Regions from separate parts of the Devosia sp. GW821-FHT12F11 genome, predicted to be linked through region 3. Evidence: predicted binding sites of a transcription regulator. Region 3 holds the regulator's gene; each other region holds the start of a gene.
What was found. Region 3 encodes LexA, which represses DNA repair genes until DNA is damaged. Its sites were predicted from a motif close to TGTTCNNNNTGTGTTCNG; they were not measured.
Positions count from the first base shown of each region.

Region 1 (3,271 bases), on a different contig from region 3:
CGGACGAAAACGGCTACCGCGCCGAGTTCATGCAGTTGATCGACATGGCCAGGTCGCTGGCGCCGGAGACGGAAGAACCGCTCTGCACGGCGCCGGAAGGCAACCGTAACTGCCGCTGAGGCGCTTTCGAGAAAAAGCGCCGCTGCCCCCCACGGCGCTTACGAGCGCGGCCCCGCTGCTGTCGGAGCCGCGCTCGACTGTTGTGCGCAGTCTGCAGCGGGGATCGCGCATGGGGAGCCACCGGAGTCTCGGTGATCCTCCCCCGCGTGGCGGGGGAGGGGGACCGCCGAAGGCGGTGGAGGGGGAAGCAAGAGTCGCCGGTTGGTTTTGGCTCCCCCCTCCACCAGCTTCGCTGGTTCCCCTCCCCCGCCACGCGGGGGAGGATCAGGGAGAGGCCGGTGCGAATGAACTACAGCGGCTTCAACCCCGCCTCGATCTCGGCCCGGCGGCCCTCGAGGAACGGCGGAAGCGCCAGGCGCTGGCCGAGGGTTTCGAGCGGCTCGTCGGCGGTGAAGCCTGGGCCGTCGGTGGCGATCTCGAACAGGATGCCGTTGGGCTCACGGAAGTAAAGCGACTTGAAGTAGAAGCGCTCGACCTCTCCGCTGGAGCGGACGCCGAATTGGGCGGTGCGCTTCACCCACTCGTCGAACTCCTCCTTGTTGGGGGTGCGGAATGCCACATGGTGCACGCCGCCGGCGCCCTGGCGGGCCTGCGGCAGGTCGGGGTTCACTTCGACATGCAGCTCGGCAGCGGCGCCGCCCTCGCCCATTTCGAAGACGTGGATTTCGCCGTTCTTCTCGCGCGCCGGGTAGGAGCGGACTTCGCGCAGGTTCATCACCTTCGTCAGCACCGGCTCGGAGCGGCGGAGATCGGGGACGGCGAGGGTGATCGGCCCCAGCCCGATGATCTGATGTTCGGCGGGGATCGGGCTCTCGGCCCAAGGGTGTGCCGGGGCGGATTTTGGGTCGGCGATCAGCCGGAAGCGCTGGCCCTCGAAATCCTCGAAGTCGAGGGAGAGGTGCCCGGCGCGCTCCTTGATGTTGCCCGAGGCGATGTCCTTTTCCTTGAGGTGCTCCTTCCACCAGCTGAGGTCGGCTTCGGAATGGACCCGCAGCCCGGTGCGGGACACCTCGTGGTTGCCGCGCTTGTTCGGAGCCGCCGGCCAATCGAAGAAGGTGAGGTCGGCGCCGGGCGAGGCGATCGCGTCGCCGTAGAACAGGTGATAGGCGCTGACATCGTCCTGGTTGACGGTCTTCTTGATCAGCCTCAGGCCAAGCGTGCGGGTATAGAACTCGACGTTACGCTGCGCCGCTGCGGTGATGGCGGTGAGGTGGTGAATGCCTTTGAGTTCGAGGGTCATGCGGACCTCCTGATGAAAAGCGCTTGCTGACGAAAGCTCGTGACAACCAGATAGGCGGTCCAGGGACAGCCAGATAGCCGGCTGCGGCCGACGCATTGTCCAGCAATCGTGAACGATAGCGCCTAGGGCGTTTCCTGCACGTCATCCTGACATGTCTTTTTGAGTTGAACGGCAGGCGGCCTCAGGAGCAGGGTTCGGCACGAACATAAAGTGAACAAATGACCCAGCTGACCCTGCAGCGAAAACTGTCGATCCTCTCGGATGCGGCGAAATACGATGCGTCCTGTGCGTCGAGCGGATCGGTGAACCGCTCTAGCCTCACGACCGGTGGCATCGGCTCGACCGAGGGCAGCGGTATCTGCCACTCCTATGCGCCCGATGGTCGCTGCATCTCGCTGCTGAAAGTGCTGCTGACCAATTTCTGCGTCTACGACTGCAGCTACTGCATCAACCGCTCGTCCTCGAACGTAGCGCGGGCCCGCTTCTCGGTGGAGGAGGTGGTCGGGCTGACGCTGGATTTCTACAAGCGCAACTACATCGAGGGACTGTTCCTCTCCTCAGGCATCATTCGGTCGCCCGACTACACCATGGAAGAGATGGTGCGGGTGGCGCGGACGCTGCGCGAGGCACACCGGTTCGGCGGCTATATCCACCTCAAGGTAATTCCCAACGCCTCGCCGGAGCTGCTGGCCGAGGCTGGACTCCACGCTGACCGCCTCTCGACCAATATCGAGCTGCCGACCGATATCAGCCTCGAAACGCTGGCGCCGGAGAAGAAGCCGAGCGCCATCCGCACGGCGATGGCGCATATCGAAGCAAAGCGGGAGGAGAGCCGGCCGGACGGCAAGCTCGAAGGCAAGCGCAAGCCGACCAGGCTGGCGCCGGCCGGGCAATCGACGCAGATGATCATCGGCGCAGACCGGGCGACGGACGCCACCATTCTGGGCCGCAGCGCGGCGCTCTATTCGGGCTATGGGCTGAGGCGGGTCTATTATTCGGCGTTCTCGCCGATCCCCGATGCGAGCTCGAAGCTGCCGCTGGCGCCTCCGCCGCTGCTGCGCGAGCACCGGTTGTACCAGGCGGACTGGTTGATCCGCTTTTATGGCTTCGATGTCGACGAGATCGTTTCGGGCGGCGAGGACGGGCTGCTCGACCTGCAGCTCGATCCCAAGCTCGCCTGGGCGCTGGGGAACCGCGGACAGTTTCCGGTCGATGTAAACCGGGCGGCGCGCGAGGCCTTGCTGCGGGTGCCGGGGCTGGGAGTGAGGGTGGTCGACCGCATCCTCGCTTCGCGCCGGCATCATCGCCTGACATTGGCCGACCTGGCGCGGATGGCGGGCTCGATCGACAAGGTCCGGCCGTTCGTGGAAGCGGACGACTGGTCGCCAGGCGGGCTGACCGATGATGCCAAGCTGCGTGGAAAGCTCACGCCGGCGCCAAAGCAGTTGGAGCTGTTCTGATGCGTTCGGTGCGGCTCGTGGCGCTCAACGATTTCGATGAATGGCGGACAGCGGCGCGACGCCTGTTGCTCGATGCGGTGCCGCCCGACGAAGTGTTGTGGCGCGATCCCACGACGCCTGAGGACCTGTTCGTGACGGAAGATGCTCTCGAGCAGGTGACCGAGCGCAAGGTCGGCGTGGTGCCGCAACGCTTCATCGACTGGGCGGAGGCGGGGATCTGCCACAGCGATCCCGAACGCTTCGCGCTGCTCTATCGGTTGCTGTGGCGGCTGCAGAAGGACAAGGGGTTGATGGAGGCGCGCTCGGACCCCGATGTCGGCCGGCTCGACCGACGCGTGTCGGCTGTGCGGCGCGACGCCCACAAGCTCAAGGCGTTCGTACGGTTCAAGTCGGTGGCCGACGATTCCGGGCTCGAGCGCTTCATCGCCTGGTTCGAGCCGGAACATTATGT
Region 1 is NZ_JBXAPX010000011.1:8,427-11,697, forward strand. It holds gene AC1ROK_RS26025 (vWA domain-containing protein) at 1-119, shown strand, start outside; gene AC1ROK_RS26030 (ring-cleaving dioxygenase) at 410-1,360, opposite strand; gene AC1ROK_RS26035 (putative DNA modification/repair radical SAM protein) at 1,579-2,820, shown strand; gene AC1ROK_RS26040 (UdgX family uracil-DNA binding protein) at 2,820-3,271, shown strand, end outside.
Region 1: the regulator LexA is predicted to act here: its motif matches at 1,560-1,577, upstream of AC1ROK_RS26035 (putative DNA modification/repair radical SAM protein).

Region 2 (3,271 bases), on a different contig from region 3:
GGTGGCCACCACCGCGACGGATCAAGCGGCAGCGGCCGGCAGCGTTTCGTAGTGCGCGATGGACGTGACTGCGATGCAGTTGCGTCCATTCTGCTTGGCCGCATAGAGCTGCTGGTCGGCCAGCCGGAACAGTTCTGCGAAGGGCAGGTAGCGATCGTACACAGCGCCGCCGACGCTCACCGTCAGCTGGTGTGGCTTGCCTTCGGGCGCGAACGCGGCCCCGTGCACCGCGCGCCGCAGGCGCTCGGCGACTGCTTCGGCAATCAGCAGGGTGGTGCCGGGCAGGTACACCGCGAACTCTTCCCCACCGATCCGCCCGATGAGGTCGGCGGAGCGCAGCACGGCGCGGATCGAGGTGGCGATCAGCCGCAACGCGGCGTCACCCTGCTCATGGCCATAGGTATCGTTGATCGCCTTGAAGTTGTCGGCGTCGATCACCAGAAGCGTGCCGCGCATGCCGTCTTCAGCGAATCGCGCATCTGCCAGGGCTTCCTCGACCGCGCGGGTGAAGGCGCCCCGGTTCAGCAGATCGGTCAGCGCATCGGTTGCTGCGTAACGGCGCAGCAGCTCATGGGTAATCGCCAGTTCGCGCAGCTTGCTCAGCAGGAAGAACAGGATCGGGCCGGCGAGGCCGAGCGGCACCAGCACGTCGAGCATGATCGACCAGCGCAGGTCATCGGGGGCGAGGCTGTGGAAGTTGAACGAGTCCACGAACAGCGAGACGGCAATGCAGCCGGCAGCACCAAGTGCGGTCCAGAGGAAGACGCGGCCCCATCCGGTGGGTGAAAAATCCAAGACTCGCGTCCCTTCAGCACTTCTGCGCAGAGGGCCGGAACAGTAGGCGGGGCGAGTTGAAATCGCCTCAAGCCACCGGATTGGATTTTATCTTTCGCCGCCTATCTATCGGCGCCGACCTGTCGTCTTGGGGCTGCGGTCAGCGGATCGCGGCGCTCATTGCCGCAAGGTCGGCATCGCCGGCATTGCGTCCGAGTTCGACGCGGTTGCGTCCGCCGTGCTTGGCTTCATAGAGGCGGCGGTCGGCGATCCGGAACAGCTCCGAGAAACCGGAGTCGCCGGCGCAGACGGCGCCGCCGATGCTGACCGAAAGCCGCTGCACCATGCCCTCCGAAGTCACGAACAGGGCGTTCACCGCCGCGCGGATGCGCTCGGCGGCGCCGCTGGCGACGTCGTGCCCGGCATCCCTCAGGAACACGCCGAATTCCTCGCCGCCGATGCGGCCGACCAGATCGCCGTCACGCACGCTGTCGCGGATGGCGCCGGCGATCAGCTGCAGCACCTCGTCACCGCGCTCGTGGCCGAAGCGGTCATTGACGGTCTTGAAGTGGTCGGCATCGATGACCAGCAGCGTGCCGTAGCCATCGGTCTGGCCGAGGCTCGAGCTGACCCGCGAGGTGAAGGCGCGGCGGTTGAGGCAATCGGTCAACCAGTCGGTGGAGGCGAGCAATTCCAATCTGCGGTTGGCATCGCGCAACTGCGCCGAGCGTACCTGCAGGAACAGCAGGACCGGGCCACCCAGCGCGGTGGGCATGGCGAGGGCCAGCACGGTGCCGACGGTGTTCATCCCCTGGTTGAGGGACATCATGACGAGATTGGACATGACCCATGACCCGACGGTAGACGCGACCAGGATCAGGGCCGTGCGCTGCCAGGCGATGCGCCATTCGGAACGTGGCAGTGCATGGGTCTTCATTTCCGTGTCCCCCGGAGCGAGTGCCCCCGCTTAAGGGACGAATGCTTGAATGCTGATTAATTCGCTCATGCGGATCGCAGCTAAATCGGTGCAGTGTTTCTGTTTCGTTCACAAAGCACTTGGTAGGGTCCGGCTCCTGACCTAAAGCTTCGAAATGGCTGAAACAGTGCGAATCATCGGGATCGATCCGGGGCTGCGGCGCTGCGGCTGGGGCATCATCGAGAGCAACGGCAACCGGCTGAGCTTCATCGCCTGCGGGACGATTACGCCGCCGGTGGACGGGATATTGGCCGACCGGCTGGTGGCGCTGCATCGCGGCATCACGGCGGTGCTCGACGAGTATGCACCCGAGGAGGCGGCGGTGGAGGAAACCTTCGTTTCCGCCGGCGCGCGCTCGGCGCTGCAACTGGGGCAGGCGCGCGGCGTGGTGCTGATGACGCCGGCTCTGCGTGGGCTGCCGGTCGGCGAGTACGCCGCCAACCTGGTCAAGAAATCGGTGGTCGGCACCGGCCACGCCGAGAAGGCGCAGATCCAGATGATGATCAAGATCCTGCTCCCCACGGCATCATTCAAGGGCGCCGATGCGGCCGACGCGCTGGCCATCGCGGTCTGTCACGCCCACCATCGCGCCATCCGCAAGCTGAGTGTTCCTGCATGATCGGCAAACTCAAGGGCATGGTCGACGGCTTCGGCGACGACTTTGCGCATCTCGACGTCAACGGCGTGGTCTACGAAGTGTTCTGCTCGGCCAAGACGCTGGCGGCGCTGCCGCAGGTCGGCCACGCGGCGGTGGTCCATACCGAGATGATCGTCCGTGAGGACATGATCCGGCTCTACGGCTTCTTCACCGAGGCCGAGAAAGCCTGGTTCACCACGCTGATGACGGTGCAGGGCGTGGGTAGCCGCGTGGCGCTTGCCATCCTTTCCGTCCTCACCCCATCGGAGCTCGCCAGCGCTATCGCGCTGCAGGACAAGGCAATGGTCGGCCGCGCCAACGGCGTCGGCCCCAAGCTGGCGGTCCGCATCGTCACCGAGCTCAAGGGCAAGGCGCCGGCGGGAGCAATCGATGCCGGCGTGCTGGGCCTGCAGGCGGCGCTGGGCGAAGGGGTCGCCGCAGGCAATGTCGCCGACGCGGTCTCGGCACTCACCAACCTCGGCTATTCGAGCGCGCAGGCATCAGCCGCCGTGGCGCGGGTCGTCGGCCGAGAGGGCGATGACGTGCCGACGGACAAACTGATCCGGCTGGGGCTCCGGGAGCTCAGTTCGTGATTGGCGGCGCAGGACCGCGGGACCGCCTGATTGGCATCTTCGTCCTGTTCGCCATGCTGCTGGTGACGGGGCCTACCATTCTGAACTTCATCGATTTGGTGATCCATGGTCCCACGGCTTCGGCGCTGTCCTATCTATTCCCAAGCTCGGTGCTTTACGCGTTCTGGTGCCTTGCTGTTCTTCTGCGTTCGGCGGTTCGGGCACCGATTGGCCTATGGGAGCACCTCATCCTGCTGCCGCTGAGCGTGGCAGTGTTGATCGGGACAGTCTCAGTCTCGTGGGGCTGGTTCG
Region 2 is NZ_JBXAPX010000006.1:323,830-327,100, forward strand. It holds gene AC1ROK_RS19175 (VOC family protein) at 1-52, shown strand, start outside; gene AC1ROK_RS19180 (GGDEF domain-containing protein) at 22-795, opposite strand; gene AC1ROK_RS19185 (GGDEF domain-containing protein) at 935-1,711, opposite strand; gene ruvC (crossover junction endodeoxyribonuclease RuvC) at 1,866-2,369, shown strand; gene ruvA (Holliday junction branch migration protein RuvA) at 2,366-2,980, shown strand; gene AC1ROK_RS19200 (hypothetical protein) at 2,977-3,271, shown strand, end outside.
Region 2: the regulator LexA is predicted to act here: its motif matches at 1,806-1,823, upstream of ruvC (crossover junction endodeoxyribonuclease RuvC).

Region 3 (3,271 bases):
CGCGGTTTTCCCTGGTCATAGGCAGCGACGGCCGCGGTGGCGCGCAATGCCACATCCGCGGCGGACATGCCGGGTTTGAAAATGTAGGTGCCGAGACCGAAGCCGGCGCAGCCGGCGGCGAAGTACTCGGTGAAATTATCGGGATTGGCGCCCCCGACGGCGTAGAGCGGAATGTCTGATGGCAGTACGGCCTTCATCGCCTTGATGCCCTTGGGGCCCAGCACTTCGGCCGGGAAGAACTTGAGGCCCGTGGCGCCAGAGCGGATGGCAGTGAAAGCGTCGGTGGGCGAGAACACGCCCGGATACGAGGTCATGCCGCGCTCGATCGTGGCGCCGATCACGGCCGGATTGGTGTCTGGCGAGACGACGAACTGGCCGCCGGCATCAGCAACGGCGTCGACATCGGCGCGGCTCAGCACGGTGCCGGCGCCGATCAGCGCGCGGCCCTCGAACACTTTTGCGGCGTCCTCGATGGAGCGCAGCGCCTCCGGCGAGTTCAGCGGCACCTCGATCATGGTGATGCCGGCGAGCACCAGGGCGTCGCAGACTTCGAGGGTTTCGGGAGGGGTGATGCCGCGAAGGATCGCGATGATGTGGCGGTGGGTCATGGTCTATGCCTGTCTTGCAGCCTTGAGGCCGGCGAGGGTGGCGTCGGTTGCATCGATGATGCGGGTGCTGGCGCCCAGCCGGGCGAAAGCCATCTGGTAGAGCCCGCAAAGGCCGACGCTGCCGACCAATGGGATCTCGGCTTCGCCGATCCAGTCGCGCTGGCCGCCGATCTCGGCGCCGATGAGCAACCCCGAGAGGAAACCGGCGCACCACGGTGCACTGCGTCCTGAGAGGAGCGAACCGGCGCGAACCTTGAACAGCGTGGCAGTCAGCCGCTCGGGACGTTCCAACCCCTGATCGAGGCCGGCTTCGAAGCCGCGCTCCCGGTCTTCGCCCTCGAGTTCGCCACCCAGCGAGTGACGCAGCACCGAGTGGGTGCGCAGCAGTTCGAAGATCTCGCCGGTCATGGCGCTCGAGAAGCGCTCCAGCCTGGTGCCGCAGAGCAGCGCCCATTTGCTGTGGGTGCCGGGCATCACCGCCAGGCCGGAGAACCCCGGGAGCAACGACGACAGGCCCAGCAACTGGGTTTCCTCGCCGCGCATCACGTCTTCGGCGCCGACATCACGCAGGCAGACGCCGGGAAGAATGCGGGGGGTTAGCGGGCCGGGCATGTCGGGCGCCACCGCGCCCTGTGCAAGGCGGCCGAGCTCGGCCGGGGCGTCGAGATAGGGGGCCTCGATCCAGCCTTGCCGGGCACCGGCCATGCCGCAGATCAGCACGTCTTCGATGTCCTCGGCGACACCGCTGAGCAGCGAGGTCAGCACATCGGGGTACTGTTCGCGGCTGAGGCGACCCATGCCATCCGGCGACGAGCGCGCGAAGGCGATCTCGCCGCCGGCGTCGATGCCCCATGCGCGCAGATTGGAAGTGCCCCAATCAACGGCAACCCATTCGACCTCTGCTGCCAAAACCTTCTCCCTGGCGCTGCATGTTTGCTGCGCACCGCCATGCCGCTAAAGCGCGATCGGGAAGGTTGTCCACTCTCCTGGTACGATCGCGACGGCCATTTGCATGGCGGCGCTGCCTGAAGACACCTGAGGCCTCCTGTGGCGGCGCGGACCGTACCGTCTTTGCCGGGCCGACCCTAGTGCAATAATCGGCCGGCCAATCTGTTTTCCCAAGAAAGGACCGCGGTTTCATAAGAAAGCAGCGCAGCTTCAAAGAAAAAGGGCCGGCAAGCTGCCGACCCAAGGACCCAGTTGGCGGAGGGGTCAGTAAATCAGTACTTGCGCAGCAGGCCGACCAGCCGGCCCTGCACCTTGACCCGGTCGGGCGGGAAGATACGGGTCTCGTAGGCCGGGTTGGCCGCTTCGAGCGCAACGGAATTGCCGCGACGGCGGAGCCGCTTCAGGGTCGCTTCCTCGTCATCGACAAGGGCGACGACGATCTCGCCGGTCGAAGCCGCGTCCTGCTTCTTGATCAGCACGGTATCGCCATCGAAGATGCCGGCGTCGATCATCGAGTCACCGCGCACTTCGAGTGCATAGTGCTCGCCTGGCCCGAGCATTTCGGGTGGCACCATGATGGTATGGCTGTGGGTCTGGATCGCTTCGATCGGCGTGCCCGCTGCGATGCGGCCCATCACCGGGATGGTCACGGCCCGGTAGGAGTCGGCGTTGACCACGGGCGCCGATGGGCGCGCCGGAGGTGTTGCCACCTTGCCGAGGTTGCCTTCGATGACCGAGGGCTCGAAGCGAGCCTTGCGGCCGCCGAGTGACGGGTTCATCGAATCCGGCAGCTTGATCACTTCGAGCGCCCGGGCCCGGTTGGGCAGGCGCCGGATGAAGCCGCGCTCTTCGAGCGCAGTGATCAGCCGATGGATACCGGACTTGCTCCTCAGGTCGAGCGCGTCCTTCATCTCATCAAACGAGGGCGGGATACCGGACTCCTTCATCCGCTCGTGGATGAACATCAGCAGTTCGTGTTGCTTGCGCGTCAGCATGGGCGGCTCCGTGAGCAGAATCGGAACAAAGACTGAACGTGTTATACGTGTTCCAGTTATGTTCTGCAATCGAGCGGTGAATATTGCGTTACGAGCCCGCCGATTTGGGGGCTTTTGTCCTCGTGAGAGCTGTTGGCAAGAAGGGCTCCCAGCACTCGGACCGGTGACCGCGGACGGTCTGCCGGTCCGCGGCCGTCGCTATTTCGCGACCTTGTAGCTTGCCGCCACCATCAGCATGGCGGCAGAGAGCAGTACGAAGGCGAAGGGCAGAGTGGCAAGGTGCGCTACGAACCCGATCAGTGCGGGACCGGCGAGCAGACCGAGATAGCCCAGCGTACTGACTGCGGTGATCGCGAGGCCGGGCGACATGTCCCTGGTGCGACCGGCAGCCGAGAACAGCACCGGCACGAGGTTGGAGGCGCCGACGCCGACGAGGAAGTAGCCGACGAGGCCGGCATGGGCTGAGGGAACCAGCAGCACCACGGCAAAGCCGATGGCGCCGATCAAGCCGCCAAGCACGATGACGCGCCGCTCGCCCAGCGCCATCCGGATACGATCGCCGGCGAGCCGTCCGCCGGTCATCGCTACCGCGAACGCGGCATAGCCGAGCCCGGCGAGACCGATATCGGCGCCGCGGACCGAGGTCAGGAACACCGCGCTCCAGTCGAGCACCGATCCCTCAGCGAGGAAGGTCAAGAGGCACAGGATGCCGAGCAGCAG
Region 3 is NZ_JBXAPX010000009.1:126,012-129,282, forward strand. It holds gene AC1ROK_RS23885 (2-dehydro-3-deoxy-6-phosphogalactonate aldolase) at 1-608, opposite strand, end outside; gene AC1ROK_RS23890 (2-dehydro-3-deoxygalactonokinase) at 612-1,517, opposite strand; gene lexA (transcriptional repressor LexA) at 1,829-2,551, opposite strand; gene AC1ROK_RS23900 (MFS transporter) at 2,750-3,271, opposite strand, start outside.